Linked DNA regions of Bosea sp. 685. The protein of the gene in region 1 interacts with the protein of each later gene in a pairwise test. Links are inferred from orthologs where the notes say so. Each region holds a gene or a part of one and is shown on either strand. Other genes may lie near its edges. The genes, in order: dnaE and dnaQ.

Evidence for each region.
Region 2: the proteins of dnaE (region 1) and dnaQ interact in binary tests that used the Escherichia coli proteins (3 or more experiments, as listed by UniProt). The link is inferred for Bosea sp. 685 from one-to-one orthologs.

Annotation. Positions count from the first base shown.
Region 1 is NZ_CP134779.1:2,597,074-2,603,632, forward strand. The notes cover bases 1-3,981. They hold dnaE (DNA polymerase III subunit alpha), read left to right. Parts: upstream 1-307; coding sequence 308-3,781; downstream 3,782-3,981. Other genes in these bases: RMR04_RS13750 (FkbM family methyltransferase), read left to right, coding at 3,964-3,981. Also shown: more of RMR04_RS13750, read left to right, coding at 3,982-4,686; pncA (bifunctional nicotinamidase/pyrazinamidase), read left to right, coding at 4,760-5,488; RMR04_RS13760 (helix-turn-helix transcriptional regulator), read left to right, coding at 5,498-6,190; RMR04_RS13765 (VOC family protein), read left to right, coding at 6,260-6,559. UniProt on the Escherichia coli protein: DNA polymerase III is a complex, multichain enzyme responsible for most of the replicative synthesis in bacteria. This DNA polymerase also exhibits 3' to 5' exonuclease activity. The alpha chain is the DNA polymerase catalytic subunit.
Region 2 is NZ_CP134779.1:6,315,933-6,321,383, forward strand. The notes cover bases 1,224-4,096. They hold dnaQ (DNA polymerase III subunit epsilon), read right to left. Parts: upstream 3,078-4,096; coding sequence 2,370-3,077; downstream 1,224-2,369. Other genes in these bases: secB (protein-export chaperone SecB), read left to right, coding at 1,224-1,353; RMR04_RS30725 (TerC family protein), read left to right, coding at 1,523-2,257; coaE (dephospho-CoA kinase), read right to left, coding at 3,070-3,696; RMR04_RS30740 (shikimate dehydrogenase), read right to left, coding at 3,736-4,096. Outside these bases: more of secB, read left to right, coding at 874-1,223; more of RMR04_RS30740, read right to left, coding at 4,097-4,569; RMR04_RS30745 (Maf family protein), read right to left, coding at 4,590-5,216; RMR04_RS30750 (pyruvate, water dikinase regulatory protein), read right to left, coding at 5,213-5,451. UniProt on the Escherichia coli protein: DNA polymerase III is a complex, multichain enzyme responsible for most of the replicative synthesis in bacteria. The epsilon subunit contain the editing function and is a proofreading 3'-5' exonuclease.

The DNA.
Region 1 (6,559 bases):
CTATAGGCATTGACGAGAACAAATCATGAATTAAATTGGACATAGAAAGAACATAGGAGATGGACATGATCGCTGCGCGCAAACTGGTCGTTGGCTTGGCCGAAATCCTGTCGCTTGGCCTGTTCCTCGGCATGATCTGGATCTGGGCGGCGTTGATGGCGGGGCCGCGCGTCTGACCTATCCACAGCGCGGCATGTCTATCCACAGCGTGGCATGCCGCCGCCTCGACGCCTGCCACGCAACCGCTTCATATGACCCTGGCGCGACGCTGCGAGTCGCGCACAGGCAGGCGGCAGGCGAGGGTGGAATGAGTCGAGAATCCGGCGAGGCGCGTATTCTGTCGGAGGTCGGCTTCGTCCATCTTCATGTCCATTCGAGCTATTCGCTGCTCGAAGGCGCGATGACCGTCTCGACCATCGCCAAGATGGCTGCCGGGGACGGGCAGCCTGCCCTGGCGCTGACCGACACCAACAACCTGTTCGGCGCGCTCGAATTCTCGGAGAAGCTGGCGGGCTCCGGCTTGCAGCCGATCGTGGGCGTGCAGCTCTCGGTTGAGTTCGCGGATGAAGCCGAGGGCGGCCGCAAGCCCGTGCAGCAGGACATACCGCACATTGTCCTGCTCGCCATGACGGAAGGCGGCTACGGCAACCTGATGAAGCTCGTCTCCGAGGCCTGCCTGGCGGCCGGCGGCTCGGGGCAGCCGATCTCGTCGCTGGAGCGCCTGGCGGCGCATCATGACGGGCTGATCGCCCTGACGGGCGGTTATGGCGGTCCGCTCGACATGGCGCTGCGGGCCGGGCAGGCGCCGCAGGCGAAAACGCGGCTCGACCAACTCGCCGCCATTTTCGGCGACCGGCTCTATGTCGAGATCCAGCGCCATGAGCGCGAGGGGCAGGGCGCGGTCGAGGCGCATCTGCTGCGGCTCGCCTATGATGCCGACCTGCCGATCGTCGCCACCAACGAGCCTTTCTTCGCAAAGCCTGGCGATTACGACGCCCATGACGCGCTGCTGGCGGTCGCCGCCGGGCGCCTGGTTTCCGATGGCGAGCGGCGCCGCGTCACGCCGCTGCATCAGTTCGCCAGTCGCGCCGAGATGAAGCGGCGCTTCGCCGACCTGCCGGAGGCCTTGAGCGCGACGGTGGAGATCGCGATGCGCTGCTCCTGGCGCGTCGGCCTGCGCAAGCCAATCCTGCCACGCTTCGGCGCGGAAGGGAGCGACGAGGCGGAGGAGCTGGAAGCACAGGCGCGCGCCGGCCTTGCCGCGCGGCTCGCCAAGCACGGCCCGGCTTCCGGCTATAGCGTCGAGGACTATGAGAAGCGGCTCGATTTCGAGCTCTCCATCATCACCCGAATGAAGTTCCCGGGCTACTTTCTGATCGTTGCCGACTTCATCAAATGGGCCAAGGACCAGGGCATTCCGGTCGGGCCCGGCCGTGGTTCGGGCGCAGGCTCGCTCGTCGCCTATGCGCTGACCATCACCGACGTCGATCCGCTGCGCTTCGGCCTGCTGTTCGAGCGATTTCTCAATCCAGACCGCGTCTCGATGCCGGACTTCGACATCGACTTCTGCCAGAACCGCCGAGAAGAGGTGATCGACTACGTCAAACGCCATTATGGCGAGGAACGCGTCGCCCAGATCATCACTTTCGGTACGCTGCTGGCGCGCGGCGTGCTGCGCGACGTCGGCCGCGTTCTGGAAATGCCCTATGGCCAGGTCGACAAGCTGACCAAGCTCGTGCCGCAGAATCCGGCGAAGCCGATTTCGCTGGTCGATGCGATTGCCGGCGAGCCCAAGCTGCAGGAGGCGGCTGCAGAGGAGCCGATCGTCGCGCGCCTGCTCGAGATCGGCCAGAAGCTCGAAGGCCTGCACCGCCATGCCTCGACCCATGCGGCCGGCGTCGTCATCGGCGACCGCCCGCTCGAACAGCTCGTCGCGCTCTCGGTCGATCCGCGCACCGGCATGCGCGTCACCCAGTTCAACATGAAATGGGTCGAGCAGGCCGGGCTGGTGAAGTTCGACTTCCTCGGCCTCAAGACGCTGACCACCCTGGAGACGGCGGTGAAGCTCATCGCCCAGCGCGGCATCGCGGTCGACCTCGCGAGCCTGCCTTTCGACGACCCCAAGAGCTACGAGATGCTGGCGCGCGGCGAGGTGGTCGGCGTGTTCCAGGTGGAAAGCGCCGGCATGCGTCGTGCGCTCGTCGACATGAAAGCCGACCGGATCGAGGATCTGATCGCGCTGGTGGCGCTCTACCGGCCGGGCCCGATGGATAACATCCCGAGCTATTGCCGCCGCAAGCTCGGTCAGGAAAGCCCGACCTATCTGCACCCCAAGATGGAGCCGATCCTCGCCGAAACGCACGGCATCATCGTCTACCAGGAGCAGGTGATGCAGGTGGCCCAGGCGCTCTCGGGCTATTCGCTCGGTGAGGCAGATCTGCTGCGCCGCGCCATGGGCAAGAAGATCAAGGCCGAGATGGACGCCCAGCGTGACCGTTTCGTGCGCGGCGCCGTCGAGGGCGGCATGACCAAGGATATTGCTTCCGAGATCTTCGATCTTCTGGCGAAATTCGCCGATTACGGCTTCAACAAGAGCCATGCTGCCGCTTATGCCGTGGTGGCCTTCCAGACCGCCTACCTCAAGGCGAATTATCCGGTCGAATTCCTTGCGGCCTCGATGACGCTCGATATGGGCAACACCGACAAGCTCAACGAATTCCGCCGCGACGCCGAGCGCCTCGAGATCAAGGTTCTGCCGCCCGCGATCAACCGTTCCGGCGTCGAGTTCGATGTCGCCGATGGCTCGATCCACTATGCGCTCGGCGCGATCAAGGGCGTCGGGCGGCTTGCGGTCGAATCCGTCGTCGTCGCGCGCCGCGCCGGCGGCGATTTCAAGGATCTCGCTGACTTCGCCCGGCGGATCGATACCAAACTGGTCAACCGCCGCACCATCGAGGCGTTGATTGCGGCCGGCGCGCTGGATGCGCTGGAGCCGGAACGCGCCCGGGCCATGGCGGCGATCGACGGCATGCTGGCACTTTCCAACCGCACGCGCGACGAGGCGGCGGCGGGACAATCCGATTTCTTCGGCGGCGGCACGGTCCAGGAGGCTTTCCGCATTCCGCCCGTCGAGCCCTGGTCACCGGCCGAACGGCTCAGGCGCGAGCATGACGCGGTCGGCTTCTTCCTCTCCGGCCATCCGCTCGACGATTACGAGCATGTGCTCAAGCGCCTGCGCGTGCAGCGCTATGCCGATTTCGCCCAGACCGTGCGCGCCAACGGCACTTCGGTGGCCAAGGTCGCCGTTTCCGTGATCGACAAATCGGAGCGGCGGACGAAATCCGGCTCGAAGATGGGCATCGTCAACCTCTCCGATCCGAGCGGCCAGTTCGAGGCGATTCTGTTCTCGGAGGGGCTGCAGCGCTACCGGGACCTGCTGGAGCCGGGCAGGGCGCTGGTCCTGCGCCTTTCGGCCGTGCTCGACGGCGAAGAGGTTCGACCCCGCATTGAGGATGTCGAGGTGCTGGACGATCTCGCCGCGCGTCAGAAGCAGGATCTGCTGGTCTATCTGCGCGACGACAAGGCGCTGGCCTCGATCGCCGAGCGCGTCCGTCCGCGCAGCGACGGCATCAGGGCCGAGGGCAAGATCGCGCTGGTGATGATCCTGAACGACGGCGCGCAGGAGGTCGAGATCGAATTGCCGGGGCGCTATCCGGTCAACCAGCAGATCGCCAATGCGGTGCGCGCCGCGCCCGGCGTGGTCAGCGTCGAGTTGCGCTGAAGAGGCGCGAAAGCCGCTTGAGGTCACGCGGGTTTTCGCCTGCTCGGCCGGCCGGCGTGATACCGGTCTTGTGCTGAGCTGAGAGCAATGCTTTCAAATGCAGCGGGAAAGCGTTTTCATCCGGGTGCGACGCCGTTTCTCACCAGAGGATTGGAACGGACCCGAGTGCCGGGGGGCCTGTCGTGAATCAGTATATCGCGCGCATTCCGATGAGCCTTGCGGTGCCCGAAGCGATGCATTGGGCCATCAAGGACGTGCTGGAGGGCGAGTACGAGGCGGGCTATGACGGCGTCGGCCTCGATATCCTCGATATCGGTGCGAATGTCGGTTCTTTTGCGCTCTGGGCGACGGCGCGCTGGCCGGGCAGCCTGGTGACCTCCTACGAACCGCATCCCGGTACCTTCGCGTTTCTGAAACGCAATACGCATCAGCGCCGCGACATCGTCATCGTCAACGCGGCTCTGTTTCCGGGCGGACAGAAGACCGCAAGCTTCCTGAGCCGCTTCGCCGGGGACGGCGAATCCGGGTTGGCATCCTATGCCGGCGATACCTTCGTGGCGGGCGCCATGGTCGAGCGCTACGAGGTCGCCGTCGTGGATCCCGCCAGCCTGCCATCACCGGACATCGTGAAAATCGATATCGAGGGCGGCGAGGGCGATGTGCTGGATCATATCGACCTGTCAAAGACTTCGCTGGTGTTGCTGGAGTACCAGAATCGCAAGAACCGGATCCAGCTGGAGGCCCGCCTGAAAGCGGATTTCGACCTGATCGACACCCATGAGCACTCCTGGGATCCCCTGCTCGAACAGCGCTGCTACCGGCCCGATCTGGCGGGCGACGTCTATGGGCGCATGTTTGCTGCCCGTAAGGGCGTGACACGCATGAGGCGTACGACTGAGGGATGAATGACGGCGCGCCGCGCCGCTGCAAGCGCTCCGGCCTGACATGCGGGATTGGACAAGGATGGGGAACGTTTCCATGCTGAATTCTATCGCCGTGGATCGTCGCAGCCTGATCGCCGGCGCGACGGTGCTGGGCGTCGCTATTGCGGCCGGGCCGCTGCAAGCACAGGAGAAGCCGATGATCGACGCCCGCACCGCGCTCATCGTGGTCGATGTGCAGAATGATTTCTGCCCGGGCGGCAATCTCGCCGTGACCAAGGGCGATGAGGTCGTTGCGGTGATCAATGCGCTGGGCAAGCGTTTCGAGACCATCGTCCTGACGCAGGATTGGCATCCCGCCGGTCACTCCTCCTTCGCCTCGAGCCATCCCGGCAAGAAGCCGTTCGAACTGATCCAGATGCCTTATGGCCCGCAGGTGCTGTGGCCGGACCATTGCATTCAGGGCAGCAAGGGTGCCGAATTCAGGCTCGATCTCGATCTGCCTCGCGCCCAGGCCATCGTCCGGAAAGGCTACCGGCCGGAGATCGACAGCTATTCGGGCTTCGTCGAGGCCGACCGCAAGACGCCGACGGGCCTGGGCGGGTACCTTAGGGAGCGCGGCGTCACGCGCGCCGTCGTCGTCGGCCTCGCCACTGATTTCTGCGTAAGCTGGACGGCTCAGGACGCAGCCAGAGCGGGGCTGGAGACGCAGGTCGTCGAAGAGGCCTGCCGCGCGATCGATCTCAACGGCTCGCTCGCCAAGGCCTGGGCGGATATGGCAGCGTTGGGGATCAAGCGGATCAAGGCGGCGGATTTACCGGGCTGAAAGCTTCAGATGTCGCGCTCGCAGCGCCTGCTCGATCTGGTTCAGGTGCTGCGCCGGCATCGCAGGCCGGTCAGCGGCCGTAGGCTCGCCGAGGAAACCGGCATCAGCATCCGCACGCTCTATCGCGATATCGCGACCTTGCAGGGGCAGGGCGCGCCGATCGAGGGAGAGCCCGGCCTCGGCTATGTGCTGCATCCGGGCTTCATGCTGCCGCCGCTGATGTTCACGGAAGACGAGATCGAGGCGCTGGTATTGGGTTCGCGCTGGGTCGCGGACCGGGCCGATGAGCGCCTGGGCGCGGCGGCGCGCGACGCCATGGCCAAGATCGCGGCGGTTCTGCCGGCCGACCTGCGTGAGCGCGCCGAGGCCTCGGCGCTGCTCGTCGGGCCCGGCGCGGCGATCAGCGAAGGCCGCATCGATCTCGGCCTCATACGCAAGGCCATTCGCTCCGAGCGCAAGCTCGCCATCCTCTATCGCAATGGCAAGGAGGCGCGCTCGGAGCGCGTGATCTGGCCTTTCGCGCTGAGCTTCTTCGAACATGTCCGGATCGTTGTTGCCTGGTGCGAATTGCGGCAGGGGTTCCGGCATTTCCGCGCCGACCGCATTGCCGAATTGACCGCGCTGGAGATGCGCTATCCACGCCGCAGGCTGGCGCTCCTCAAGGAATGGCGCGAGAGCGAGGGCATCCCACCGCCGGAATAACGGACACTGCCGGAAACTGGCAGCATCGGCATTTAATGTGACGAGGCCTTCCAAGAACAGGAGCCTTCGATGCTGGATGCCAATTTCATCATTCTCTATGTCGATAGTCCGACCGCGAGCGCGCGCTTCTACGCCGACCTGCTCGGCCGCGAGCCGCTCGATTCGTCTGCAACCTTTGCGATGTTCGCCTTGCCGTCCGGCATCATGCTGGGACTGTGGTCGCGCCACACTGTCGAACCTGCAGCAGGGGCGGCTGGCGGCGGCGCGGAAATCGCCATGACGGTCACCGATGCCGCTGCTGTGGATGCCGCCCACACCGACTGGGCGGCGCGGGGGCTTGCCATCCTGCAGGCGCCAACGGATCTCGAT
Region 2 (5,451 bases), 3.7 Mb from region 1 along the record:
CCTTGAGCATCGCGCGTGACGCTGATCAATTGCGAGACGAAGGCCAGCGTGACCTGGCCGTTCTTGCCCTTGACGTCGACGGCGGTGATCTCGGCCTTGTCGATCGAGACGAAAGAGGATTCCGCCTTTTCGCCACGCTTCTCGCGATCCGTGATCGCCTGCTCGAAGCCCTCATAGACCTCCTTGGCGAGAAGGCCTTTCAGCACCTTGCGGTCGCCCCGCGCGAAGGCGGTGACGATGGTCTCATAGGCCGCCTTGGCGCCGCCGATGAAGGCGCGCGGATCGAAGCCCGGCTCCTGCCGGATGATCGCCTCGATGCCGGCAACGATGGCTGAATCCGCGGGCGCGATATCCTTCCAACGGTCGGCGGCGGGAGCGGGGCTGACCGTGGGATCATTGGCCGCGCCGGGCAGGCGGATGACGTTGTCGCGCTTGCTGTCGGCCGGGGGAGCCTGGTCGGGCCGCACCGGCGCTCCTCGCGACGCGCGAAGGGATCGGTCGGCGGCTGTTCCTGACCAGTCTTCTGACCCAGAACCGAGCGCAGCTTCCAGGCGACGAAAACGGCCAGAGCCAGGAAAACAATCGTCGTCATGTCGAAGGAATTTTGCATCGAAACCTGATCCGAAGCTCCAGTGGCCGCCTTGCATCGGCCTGTCCCCTAAAGGTTTTCGGCCGTGAAGCGAGATATGGTGATCAAGGCTCGTAACATCCACCCCTGAACTTGTGAAGGCGGCTTCTTGTGCCAGGCTGGCGTCCATGATAGCCGACGCCCGCATTGCACCGCAGGACGGCGCGCAGTCCCGAACGTCTTAATCCGGCCCGGGATTTCCTTAAGTCAGCCTTCAGATCATGATGGGACCGATGGCCAACGACATTCCCAACGGCAACGGCGCGCAAGCCCCCGAGGCAGCTCCGAGCATGAGCGCCCTGATCCAGTACACCAAGGACTTCTCCTTCGAGAATCCCAAGGCGCCGCGCTCGCTCAGCCAGCAGACGCAGCAGGGACCGCAGATGTCGCTGCAGGTCAACGTCTCGACCGCGCCGCTCGGCGAGGACGATTACGAGACCGTGCTGCAGCTCGAGGGCAAGGCCGAGCTCGGCGGCGAGACGCTGTTTGCCTTCGATCTCAGCTATGGCGGCGTGTTCCGCATCCAGAACGTGCCGCAGGAGCACATCCACCCTGTGCTGGTGATCGACTGCGCCCGCCTGCTCTTCCCCTTCGCCCGGCAGATCATCGCCGAGGCGGTCCAGAACGGCGGCTTCCCGCCCTTCTATGTGCCGCCGATCGATTTCGCCGCCTTGTTCCAGCAGCGCGTGCAGGAGCTCCAGGCCCAGGGCGCGCCGAACGCCTGAGCCTTCCCGCAACGGAATTGTCACGGAAAGGGCCCTTACGGGCCCTTTTTCGTTGACGATGCGGCTCGCTCACCCCTTGCGGCCGGCCAGGGGAATTTCCATCTCGCTGGGCAGTCGACGGCGGACGCTCATTCGGGCGCCCGCCGTTTCGCGACATGAAGGAGCCGGGATGGACTATCTGATGACGCTTGCCGCCGACCCCACGGTGTGGGCCGCGCTCGGGGCATTGATCGCCATGGAAGTCGTCCTGGGCATCGACAACCTGATCTTCATCTCGATCCTGACCAACAAGCTGCCAGAGGAGCAGCGCGCGCGCGGCCGTAAGATCGGCATCGGGCTGGCGCTGATCCTGCGGCTCGGCCTGCTCTCGACCGTCGCCATCATCGTGCAATTGACCACCCCGGTCTTCTCGGTGCTCGGCAAGGCCTTCTCCTGGCGCGACATCATCCTGATCGCCGGCGGCCTCTTCCTGGTCTGGAAGGCGACCAAGGAAATCCATCACAAGGTTGATGCCGACCATGGGCCGGACGTCTTCGACGGCGGCAAGGCGGCGGCCGTCACCTTCGGCGGCGTCATCGTCCAGATCCTGTTGCTCGACCTCGTCTTCTCCATCGACAGCATCATCACCGCCGTCGGCATGACCGATCATATCCCGGTGATGGTGATCGCCGTCGTCTTCGCGGTTCTGGTGATGCTGCTCGCGGCCGACCCGCTGGCGAGCTTCATCGAGCGCAACCCGACCATCGTGATGCTGGCGCTCGGCTTCCTGCTGATGATCGGCGGCACGCTGATCGGCGAGGGTTTTGGCGCGCATGTGCCCAAGGGCTACATCTACGCCGCCATGGCCTTCTCGGCTGCGATCGAGGGGCTGAACATGCTGTCGCGGCGCAAGACGAAGAGCTGAACAGTCGCTCTCCGTCATTGCGAGAAGCGAAGCGACGAAGCAATCCAGGGGCCTAGGCGAGACGCTGGATTGCTTCGCTTAGGCTCGCAATGGCGACTGGACGCGAATCGATTCAGGCCTCGTCGGTCAGGCCGAGATAGCCGCTCCAGAGCGGTGTCTTGAGCGTGCGGATAAAGGTCTCGTGGGCAGCGATGGTTGCGTCGTCGAGACGGGAAGCGAGAGGCCGCTGGCGCTGCGGACGCTCGATCGCGACGCCGCCGAGTCCGCCACCGTCACCCGCCATCGCAACACCCAGGCCGAGCGAGGTCTGCTTGCCGCCGATCAGCTCGATATAGACCTCGGCCAGGATTTCGGAGTCGAGCAGCGCGCCGTGTTTGGTGCGGCGGGTGTTGTCGATGCCGTAACGCGAGCAGAGCGCATCCAGGCTGTTGGAGGCGCCCGGATGCTTCCGGCGCGCCATGGCAAGCGTGTCGACGACCCGGGCGGGCTCGATCGGCCCGCGCCCGAGGCGCTTCAATTCCATGTTGAGGAAGCCGATGTCGAAGGCCGCGTTGTGGATGACGAGTCGCGCATCGCCGATGAAATCGATGAAGCCGTCAGCGATCGCCGCAAAGAGCGGCTTGTCGGAGAGGAAGGCTTCGGAGAGGCCGTGGACTCTGAAGGCACCGTCCGGCATCGAGCGCTCGGGATTGATGTAAACGTGAAAATTACGCCCGCTCGGGCAGTGATTAACCAGCTCGACGCAACCGATTTCGACGATGCGATCGCCGTTATTGGCTTCGACGCCGGTCGTCTCGGTATCGAGGACGATTTCACGCATGAGCGGCGCTCTCCACTGGAAGCCTGCGACCGGGGCGGCCGGCGAGGACGCTCAGGATAGAACTCACCTGCCGCTGCGCGGCCAGCAGACCGCCGCCCGTGTCCACAAGGAAATGGGCCTGGCGGCGCTTCTGCGCATCCGGCATCTGGCGGGTGAGGATGGCGGCGAACTTCTCCTCCGTCATCTCCGGGCGCGCCAGGACGCGCCTGCGCTGGACCTCAGCCGGGGCGGTGACGACGAGCACGGCATCGCAACGTCCCTGCCCGCCGGTCTCCAGCAGCAGGGGGATATCGAGCACGACAAGCCCCGCCCCTGCCTTGCGGCTGTTCCAGAGGAAGGCCTCCTCCTCCTCGCGGACAAGCGGATGGATGATGCCCTCCAAGTGTTTCAGCGCCTCCGCCTGTCCGACCACCGCCGCCGAGAGGCGCGCGCGATCGACCATCCCATCATGAACGACACCGGGAAAGGCCTCGCCGATCAATGGCGCGGCGCGGCCGCGATAGAGCGCGTGAACGCAAGCATCGGCATCATGCACCGGCACGCCGCGCGCGCGGAAGAAGGCCGCGGTCGTCGATTTCCCCATCCCGATCGAGCCGGTGAGTCCGAGGATGAAGGTCATGGGATGAAGATCATGGGGTGGCCAGGGGGTCCCGCCGAATCAGGCCCCCAGGATATCCCTTTCGAGCCTTGCGCGCAGGGCCGACGTCACCACCGGCGTCACCCCGAACCAGCGCGTGAATCCGGGCACGGCCTGATGCAGCAGCATGCCGAGGCCGTCGACAAGGGTGCCGCCGCGCTGTTCAGCCTGCGTCAGCAGCGCCGTCTTCAGTGGCACATAGACAATGTCGTCGACGATCGTGCCGGGGCGCAGGCGCGCCAGGTCGAGAGCCAATGGCGGCTGGCCCTTCATGCCGAGCGAGGTCGTGTTGACGATGAGATCCGCCTCTCCGACCAGCGCGTCGCGCTCGTCCCAGTCGCGCGCCTGCAGCGGCGCGCCGAGAACCCGGGCGAGCTCATTGGCCCGCTCTCGGCCACGATTGGCCAGGATGATGCGCGCCACACCACGGCTCTTCAGCGCATAGGCGATCGCGCGCGCCGCGCCTCCGGCCCCGACCAGCAGCACCGTGCGAACCCCATCCTGCCAGCCCGGCACAGTCGCATCGAGATGGCCGAGGAAACCGGCAGCGTCGGTGTTGTCTCCGCAAAGCCGTCCGTTCTCGCGCCAGATCGTATTGACCGCGCCGATAGTGCGCGCCGCCTCGCTGATCTCGTCGAGCAGGGACAGAACCGCTTCCTTATGCGGGACGGTGACATTGCCACCTGCGAACTCGCCGGCCCGGATGCGCGCGACGAAGCCCGGCAGATCGGAGGGTGCGACATCGATACGCTCATAGGAACCGTCGAGCCCGTGCTGCTCGAGCCAGGTTCCATGAATCAGCGGCGATCTCGAATGGGCAATCGGATGGCCGATGACGAAGCAGCGAAGAGGCATGGCAGGTAGCGGTCCGCAGGTCAGCGTGCGAGCAGGCCGTGATCGCGCAAGGCAGCGAGGACGGCAAGGAGCGGCAGGCCGAGAATGGTGAAATGGTCGCCTTCGACGTTGGCGAAGAGCTGGGTGCCGAGCCCTTCGATCTGGTAACCGCCGACGCTGGCAAAAGCAGACGGGCCCATCGCATCGACATAGGCCGCAATGAAATCCGGGCTCAGCCCGCGCATGGTCAGATGGGCGATCTGGGCGCCCTGCGCCACCACCTCGCCGGCATGCGCCAGGACGAAGGCCGAGCGCAGCTGGTGCGTCCGACCCGACAGCTCGGCAATTTGGGCACGGGCCTCTGCGGCATCAGCAGGCTTGTGATGACTGACCCCCTCACAGATCAATGTCTGATCGGCGCCGAGCACGATGCGCTGGGCATGAGCCTTTGACACCGCCAACGCCTTGGCGCGCGCAAGTTCGAGAGCCGCGTCTTCGCCCGGCAGACCCCGTTTCAGCAGGGAGGCTTCGATGGCGCGTTCATCGATGTCGGGCTTGATCACCTCGACCGGAATGCCGGCTGCGAGCAGCATCTCGCGCCGCGTCGCGCTGCCCGAGGCCAGCACGAGCGGAGCCGAGCCAAGCCAGAGCGCGGCTGCGCTCGTCATGTCGCGATGAACTTCATGCGGTGGTCGCGCAGCAAATCGAGGATTGCGGCTGCCGTCTCCTCGATCGAGCGGCGGGTGACGTCGATCACCGGCCAGCCCTTACGAGCACAAAGCCGGCGCGATTGCGCGACCTCGTCAGCTACCATGGCAGGGTCGACATAGGGCGTCTCGTCATCGGCCTTGAGCGAGAGCAGGCGGTTCTGCCGGATCTGGACGATGCGATCGGCGCTGGCGA